Regions from separate parts of the Streptomyces sp. BBFR51 genome, predicted to be linked through region 2. Evidence: riboswitches for the same ligand, from Rfam matches in the RefSeq annotation. Region 2 holds a riboswitch; the other holds the start of a gene.
What was found. Region 2 has a riboswitch for glycine ahead of gcvT (glycine cleavage system aminomethyltransferase GcvT). Riboswitches for the same ligand answer to the same signal wherever they lie in the genome.

Region 1: it holds a riboswitch for glycine, as region 2 does, so the genes downstream of both, gcvP (aminomethyl-transferring glycine dehydrogenase) here and gcvT (glycine cleavage system aminomethyltransferase GcvT) in region 2, are expected to answer to the same signal.

What each region holds. Positions count from the first base shown of each region.
Region 1 covers NZ_CP172448.1:1,505,232-1,509,051, forward strand. Annotated here, with positions in the region: gene gcvP (aminomethyl-transferring glycine dehydrogenase) at 1-1,973, opposite strand, end outside; glycine riboswitch at 2,151-2,246, opposite strand; gene ACGH7X_RS06785 (PRC-barrel domain-containing protein) at 2,397-2,774, shown strand; gene ACGH7X_RS06790 (DNA polymerase IV) at 2,797-3,820, opposite strand, start outside.
Region 2 covers NZ_CP172448.1:5,934,545-5,938,364, forward strand. Annotated here, with positions in the region: gene glyA (serine hydroxymethyltransferase) at 1-439, opposite strand, end outside; gene gcvH (glycine cleavage system protein GcvH) at 455-832, opposite strand; gene gcvT (glycine cleavage system aminomethyltransferase GcvT) at 929-2,047, opposite strand; glycine riboswitch at 2,204-2,298, opposite strand; gene ACGH7X_RS27265 (AAA family ATPase) at 2,478-3,146, shown strand; gene ACGH7X_RS27270 (enhanced serine sensitivity protein SseB) at 3,222-3,820, shown strand, end outside.

The sequences.
Region 1 (3,820 bases), 4.4 Mb from region 2:
TGCGTGGAGGGGTAGGTGATCATCAGCACGGCGAGCTCGTCGCGGTGCTTCTCGATCTTGGCGCGCAGGTCCTCGACGTCGATCTCGCCGTCCTCGGCGGTCTTGACGACGACGACCTTCATGCCGGCCATCACGGCGCTGGCGGCGTTGGTGCCGTGCGCGGAGGACGGGATGAGGCAGACGGTGCGCTGCTCGTCGCCGTTGGCCCGGTGGTAGCCGCGTACGGCCAGCAGGCCCGCGAACTCGCCCTGCGACCCCGCGTTCGGCTGGAGCGACACCTTGTCGTACCCGGTGACCTCGGCGAGCCGCTCCTCCAGCTCACGGATGAGGGTCAGGTAGCCCTGCGCCTGCTCGGCGGGTGCGAAGGGGTGCAGCGCGCCGAACTCGGGCCAGGTGACCGGTTCCATCTCGGTGGTCGCGTTGAGCTTCATCGTGCAGGAGCCCAGCGGGATCATGCCCCGGTCCAGCGCGTAGTCCCGGTCGGCGAGGCGGCGCAGGTAGCGCAGCATCGCGGTCTCGGAGCGGTGCTGGTGGAAGACGGGGTGGGTCAGGAAGTCGTCGGTGCGCAGCAGCGCCTCGGGCAGCGTCTCCCCGGTCTCCGCGTCCAGCGACTCGATGTCGCCCTCCACGCCGAAGGCGTGCCACACGCCACCGACCTGGGCGCGCGTGGTGGTCTCGTCGCAGGCGAACGACACGTGGTCGGCGTCGACGAGCCGGAGGTTGACGCCGTTCCCGCGGGCGGCGTGGACGACCTCTGCGGCCCTGCCGGGCACCCGCGCGGTGACCGTGTCGAAGTAGGAGCCGTGGACGATCTCCACGCCGTCGGCGGCGAGCCCCGCGGCGATGACGGAGGCGTAGCGGTGGGTGCGCCGGGCGATCGCCCGCAGGCCCTCCGGCCCGTGGTACACGGCGTACATGCCGGCCATGACGGCGAGCAGCACCTGCGCGGTGCAGATGTTGCTGGTGGCCTTCTCGCGGCGGATGTGCTGCTCGCGGGTCTGCAGGGCCAGCCGGTAGGCCTTGTTGCCGTCGGCGTCCACGGAGACGCCGACCAGGCGGCCGGGGAGGCTGCGGGCGAACTTCTCGTGCACGGCCATGTAGCCGGCGTGCGGCCCGCCGAAGCCCATCGGCACACCGAAGCGCTGGGTGGTGCCCACCGCGATGTCCGCGCCCAGCTCGCCGGGCGAGGTGAGCAGCGTGAGGGCGAGCAGGTCGGCGGAGACGGTGACGAGCGCGCCGAGTTCGTGCGCCCGGTCGACGACCGGCTTGATGTCACGGACGGCACCGGAGGCGCCCGGGTACTGGATCAGGACGCCGTTGATCTCCCGCTCGGCCACCTCGGCGGGGATGCCCGCGCTCAGGTCGGCGACGACGACCTCGACGCCGGTCGGCTCCGCACGGGTCCTTATCACGGCGACGGTCTGCGGCAGGGCGTCCGAGTCGACCAGGAACAGGCCCTTCTTGTTCTTGCCCATGCGCCGGGAGAGCGCCATCGCCTCGGCGGCGGCGGTGCCCTCGTCGAGCAGCGAGGCACCGGAGGTGGGCAGACCGGTGAGCTCGGCGACCATGGTCTGGAAGTTGAGCAGCGCCTCGAGGCGGCCCTGGGAGATCTCCGGCTGGTAGGGCGTGTACGCCGTGTACCAGGACGGGTTCTCCATGACGTTGCGCAGGATGACCGGCGGGGTGAAGGTGCCGTAGTAGCCGAGGCCGATCATGGAGTCGAGGACCTGGTTGCGGTCGGCCAGTGAACGCAGCTCGGCCAGCACCTGGGCCTCGGAGCGGGCGCCCGGCAGGTCCAGCGCGTCGGCGTTCTTGATCACATCCGGCACCGCGGCGGCCGTCAGCTCGTCGAGCGAACCGTAACCGACCTGCGCGAGCATCTTGGCCCGGGCCTCGTGGTCGGGGCCGATGTGGCGCTGCTCGAAGGGCATTGCCTGTTCGAGTTCGGAGAGCGGAGTGCGGTGGGCGGTCATTGCGGAGGCCTCCTGGTCTGACGACCTTCGAGGGGCACCACGGCGCGGGTACCCGGACGGCCTCCCCCTCTGTCATCTCAACCTGAGAGCTTCACCGGGCGAGCCCGAGGGCCCTCCCGGCTTTCACCGTCGGTGAGAGCGGAAGCCGTCGACACCCGCCCTGCTTTCCAGAGTGACCTCGTCCGTGCGGTACGTGAGCCTGAGAGATTCCGGGGAGGATTTGCTCCTTCGGCGCCTCCGATGGTGTTCGGAGGACTCTCCCGCGCGGGGTCAGCAGCCGTTTGCCAGCGTACCAGCGAGGCCGCCGCACGGACTTCGAGTGGCCGAGCGGCCACATGTGCTCTTTTGTAGTACTTACGGATGATTAGGCGGCTGGTGTGCGACCCCAGTGCGGCCCAGTGGTGCGATCAAGTGGAGGGCCCCGTGCGTACTGACATCGATCCGCGGAACCTGATCGGCCGCAAGGCGTTCGACCGCGACGGCACCAGGATCGGCACCGTGGACGAGGTCTACCTCGACGATGCCACCGGCGTCCCCGAGTGGGCGGCCATACGAACGGGACTCTTCAGCCGGGACGCCTTCGTCCCCCTGGAGCCCAGCGAGCTGGTCGACGGCACCCTGCGCGTGCCCTTCGACCGGGCCCTGATCAAGGAGGCGCCCGACTTCGGCGTCGGCCGCCACCTCTCACCGGAACAGGAACTCCAGCTCTACCACCACTACGGCCTGGACGTGGCGGCCCCTCCCCCGCCCCCCGACCACGACTTCGGCAAGCTGGCCGGCAAGGGCAACGAGGACAACTGACACACCGTCCCTCCGTCACCCATCACCGGGCCACCGGCCTCGCGGGCCCGGCCTCCCCGGGTCTTCGTGCCGCGCGCGCGACCAGCGGCAGCGGATCCGCCGGGGTCAGCTCCGGGTCGTCCACCGCAAAGGTCCGCACCCGGCCGGTCGGCGAGTACGGCGTCTCGAACCGCACGGTGACCCGCCCGAGACCGCTGCCCTGCACCCACCCGTGCCCGTGCTCCACGTGCCGCACGTCGTGCCCCGACGGCCATCGACGCTCGGTGGGGGACGGCTGCTGCTCCTCGGCGGGATCTGTCTCTGGCTCCTCGGCCGGTTCCTCGGCCAGCTCCCCCGCCGCCTGCGCGAACAGGTCCTCCTGTGTGTAGTCGGCGAGCCCGCTGACACCCACCCCGAGCAGCCGCACGCCGCCCGTGGTGTCCACCGAGTCCAGCAGCCGGGCGGCCGCCTCCCGCACCACCGCCGGGTCGTCGGTTGGGCCGCGCAGCGTCTCGGAGCGGGTCAGCGTGGAGAAGTCGTACCTGCGCACCTTGAGCACGATGGTCCGCCCGGACAGACCGGACCCGCGCAGCCGCCGCACGCACCGGTCCGCCAGGCGCCCCACCTCGACGCCGACGCGCACCCGGTCGTGGATGTCCACGTCGTAGGTGTCCTCGACCGACACCGACTTGGTCTCCCGCTCGGCCACCACGGGCCGCTCGTCACGGGCCAGCGCCATGGCGTACAGCGCGTGGCCGTGCGCCTTGCCCAGCAGCCGCACCAGCTCGTCCTCGCCCGCCTCGGCGATCTCGCCGACCGTGGTGATCCCCGCCCGGCGCAGGTGGTCCCCCGTGGCCGGTCCCACCCCGGGCAGCGTCCGCACGGTCATCGGCTCCAGCATCGCCCGCTCCGTCCCCGGCGGGATGAGGACCAGTCCGTCGGGCTTGGCCTCTTCCGAGGCGATCTTGGCGAGCATCTTGGAGGCTGCCAGTCCCACCGACCCGGTGAGGCCGGTGACGGTACGGATGTCCGTGCGCAGCTTCGCTCCGGCCAGCCGCGCGGACGCC
Region 2 (3,820 bases):
CGTGGTAGGGGACGACGTCGTAGAGCTTGCCGGAGAAGTTGATCTTCATGCCGTGGGTCAGGTGCCCGCCGTGGGCGAGGTTCAGACCCATGATCGTGTCGCCGGGCTTGAGCAGCGCGAACATCGCGGCCGCGTTGGCCTGGGCGCCCGAGTGCGGCTGGACGTTGGCGTGCTCGGCGCCGAAGAGGGCCTTGACCCGGTCGATGGCGATCTGCTCGACCACGTCGACGTGCTCGCAGCCGCCGTAGTAGCGGCGGCCTGGGTAGCCCTCGGCGTACTTGTTGGTGAGGACCGAGCCCTGGGCCTCCATGACCGCGACCGGGGCGAAGTTCTCCGAGGCGATCATCTCGAGGGTGGACTGCTGGCGGTCCAGCTCGGCGTCGACGGCCGCGGCGACGTCGGGGTCGAGCTCGTGCAGGGGTGTGTTCAGAAGCGACATGCGGTCCGTGACTCCTCAGCCGGCGGTGAAGGCGGTGTACTCGTCGGCGGAGAGCAGGTCGGCCGGCTCGTCCGTGATCCGCACCTTGAACAGCCAGCCGCCCTCGAAGGGGGCGCTGTTCACCAGCGACGGGTCGTTGACGACGTCCTCGTTGACCTCGGTGACCTCGCCGGAGACGGGGGAGTACAGGTCGGAGACCGACTTGGTGGACTCCAGTTCGCCGCAGGTCTCGCCCGCGGACACCGAGTCGCCGACCTCGGGGAGCTGCACGAAGACGACGTCACCGAGCGCGTTGGCCGCGTGCTCCGTGATGCCGACCGTCGAGGCGCCGTCCTCGGCGCCCGACAGCCACTCGTGCTCCTTGCTGTAGCGCAGCTGCTGGGGGTTGCTCATGGCCTGAATTCTCCTGTACGCGAGAAAGTCGCTGGTGAAGGGGGTGGTGGAGTGGGGTGACGGAGTGGGGTGACGGACGGGGCCGGCGCCCAGTGTCTACTTCTGGCGCTTGTAGAACGGCAGCGCCACGACCTCGTACGGCTCGTGGCTGCCCCGGATGTCCACACCGACACCCTCCGTGCCCGGTGCCGCGTGCGCGGGGTCGACGTACGCCATGGCGATCGGCTTGCCCAGCGTCGGGGACGGGGCGCCGGAGGTGACCTCGCCGACGACCTCGCCGCCGGCGACGACCCGGTACCCGGCGCGCGGGACCCGGCGGCCCTCGGCGACCAGGCCCACCAGGACGCGGGGAGGCTCCGAAGCGGCGCGCTCGGCGGCCTCGGTCAGCGCGGCACGCCCGACGAAGTCGCCCTCCTTCTCGAACTTCACCACCCGGCCGAGCCCGGCGTCGAACGGCGTCAGCGCGGTCGTCAGCTCGTTCCCGTACAGCGGCATGCCCGCCTCCAGGCGGAGCGTGTCCCGGCAGGACAGGCCGCACGCGACGAGACCGACGCCCTCGCCCGCCCGGGTCAGCGCCTCCCACAGCTCCACGGCGTGCTCCGGCTTCACGAACAGCTCGAAGCCGTCCTCGCCGGTGTAGCCGGTACGGGCGATGAGCGCCGGGACGCCGGCGACCGTGCCGGGGAGCCCGGCGTAGTACTTCAGGCCGTCCAGGTCGGCGTCGGTGAGGCTCTTGAGGATGCCGGGGGACTCGGGACCCTGGACGGCGAGCAGCGCGTAGGCGTCGCGGTCGTCGCGCACCTCGGCGTCGAAGCCGGCGGCCCGCTCGGTGAGGGCGTCCAGCACGACCTGGGCGTTGGAGGCGTTGGCCACGACCATGTATTCGGTCTCACCGAGCCGGTAGACGATCAGGTCGTCCAGGATGCCGCCGTCCTCGCGGCAGATCATGGTGTAGCGGGCCCGGCCCGGCTTCACGCTGCCGATGTTGCCGACCAGCGCGTGGTTCAGCAGTTCGGCGGCCTGCGGGCCGGTGACGGTGATCTCACCCATGTGCGAGAGGTCGAAGAGACCGGCCCGGGTGCGCACCGCGACGTGCTCCTCGCGCTCGGAGCCGTAGCGCAGCGGCATGTCCCAGCCGGCGAAGTCGGTCATCGTCGCGCCGAGCGCGCGATGCGTGGCATCCAGCGCGGTACGGCGGAGTTCGGAACTGCTCATCGGTCGGTCGTCTCCCAGGACAGGACGTGGCGAGGTCGGTCCTCCCCATCTGTCATCGGAACCTGAGAGGTTCGCCCTGGCCACCGGAGTACGGCGATCAGCGGCTTGCACCTTGGGTGGGACCGCCGTCGGGGGCGGTCCGCTTTTCAGATGTGCCTCGCCCGCGCGGTAACGGGGCCTGAGAGATTCAAGGGAGGGACTTGCTCCTTCGGCGCCCCGGCGACGGCCGGGGACTCTCCCGCGCGGATTCAAACGGCCGGTATGCAGTTGGCGCCGCCATCATTGCACGCCCGGCCGATCCCTGGGCAGAGCTGTTCTTGTAACCGGCTTGTGGCAGTAAGCGAACGAAAACGCGAGACCTGCGCATTACCTTCTCTTTACACTCGACGGGACGGGAACTCGTGAACCGCCCCAGGGGAGGACGATCACGGTGGACAGGACCACGGCGTACGCCACGACCGCGGGGCTCGCGCTGCCCAAGCAACCCGCCGCCCCGGCCCCGGAGGCGTGTGCCGAACTGCCCGCGCCCGTCGTCCGCGACCTGCGGGAGCGCGCCGGCCGCAGCCCGCACGCTCTGCTCTTCGGACCCCGGGATCTGGTGGTGATCACCGGCCTGCCCGGCAGCGGCAAGTCCACGCTGATGGAGCGCACCGTGCGCGGCCGGCGCGTCGACTCCCAGGACACCCGCGACCGCTGGGACCGCCGCATGCCGCGCCTGCTCCCGTACGGGCTCTACCGCCCCGTGGTCCGCCTCGCCCACTACGCCGGACTGCGCCGCGCGGTGCGCTCCGGCGAGGGCGTCGTCGTGCACGACTGCGGCACCCAGGCCTGGGTGCGCGGCTGGCTGGCCCGCGAGGCCCGCCGCCGGGGCGGCACCCTGCACCTGCTGCTGCTCGACGTCGCCGCCGACGAGGCCCTGGCCGGCCAGCGCGAGCGCGGCCGGGGCGTGACGCGGTACGCGTTCCTGCGGCACCGCACGGCCAACTCCCGTCTGCTGCGCGCGGTGACCGCGGGCACCCTGCCCGTCGGCTGCGCCTCGGCGATCGTCCTGGACCGCGCGGCGGCCGACACGCTCCACCGGATCGCCTTCACGGGGTGACACACCGTAGGGCCACTGGGCCGAACGGGTTAGCCTTTCAGTCACGAACAGCGGTACCAGGCAGGCGGTAGGCAGATGGACTTCCCAGGGGACCTCCCGGCGGACTTCGCCGCCGGATTCCCGGCACAGGCACACCCCCACCCGCACGGCGGGTGGCCCGGCAACGAGCTGGAGGAGGTGCTGTCCGCCTCCCTCGGCGTACCCGGCGCCGGCGGCCGCATCGTTGAGGTCCTCGGCCGCAGCTTCGTCTGGGTGCCGCTGCCGGGCGGCGGCGGCCCGCACAGCGGCCCCCTCGACCTGCCCTCCCTGGAGATCGACGGCCAGGCCTATGTGCCGGTCTTCAGCTCCGAGCAACAGCTTCGCCAGGTCGCCGGGCCGCAGATGGCTTACACCGTCGCCCCCGCCGCGGAGTTCGCCCGCGGCCTGCCCCCGCAGGTCGGCATCGCCGTGAACCCGGAGGGCGTGGTCGGCGTCCCGCTGCCGCCGCCGGCCGTGGCCGAGCTGTGCCGGGCCGGGCGCACCCAGTTGGACGGGCCCGCGTCCGGCGGCCGGGTCCGCCTCTTCGAGCCGGACTGGCAGGACGACCCGGTGGACTTCCTGGCCGCGGCCTCCGCCGAGTTCGCCGCCACCGGCGTCGTGCGCAGCGCGCGGCGCTGCCTGGCCGCCGTCGAGAC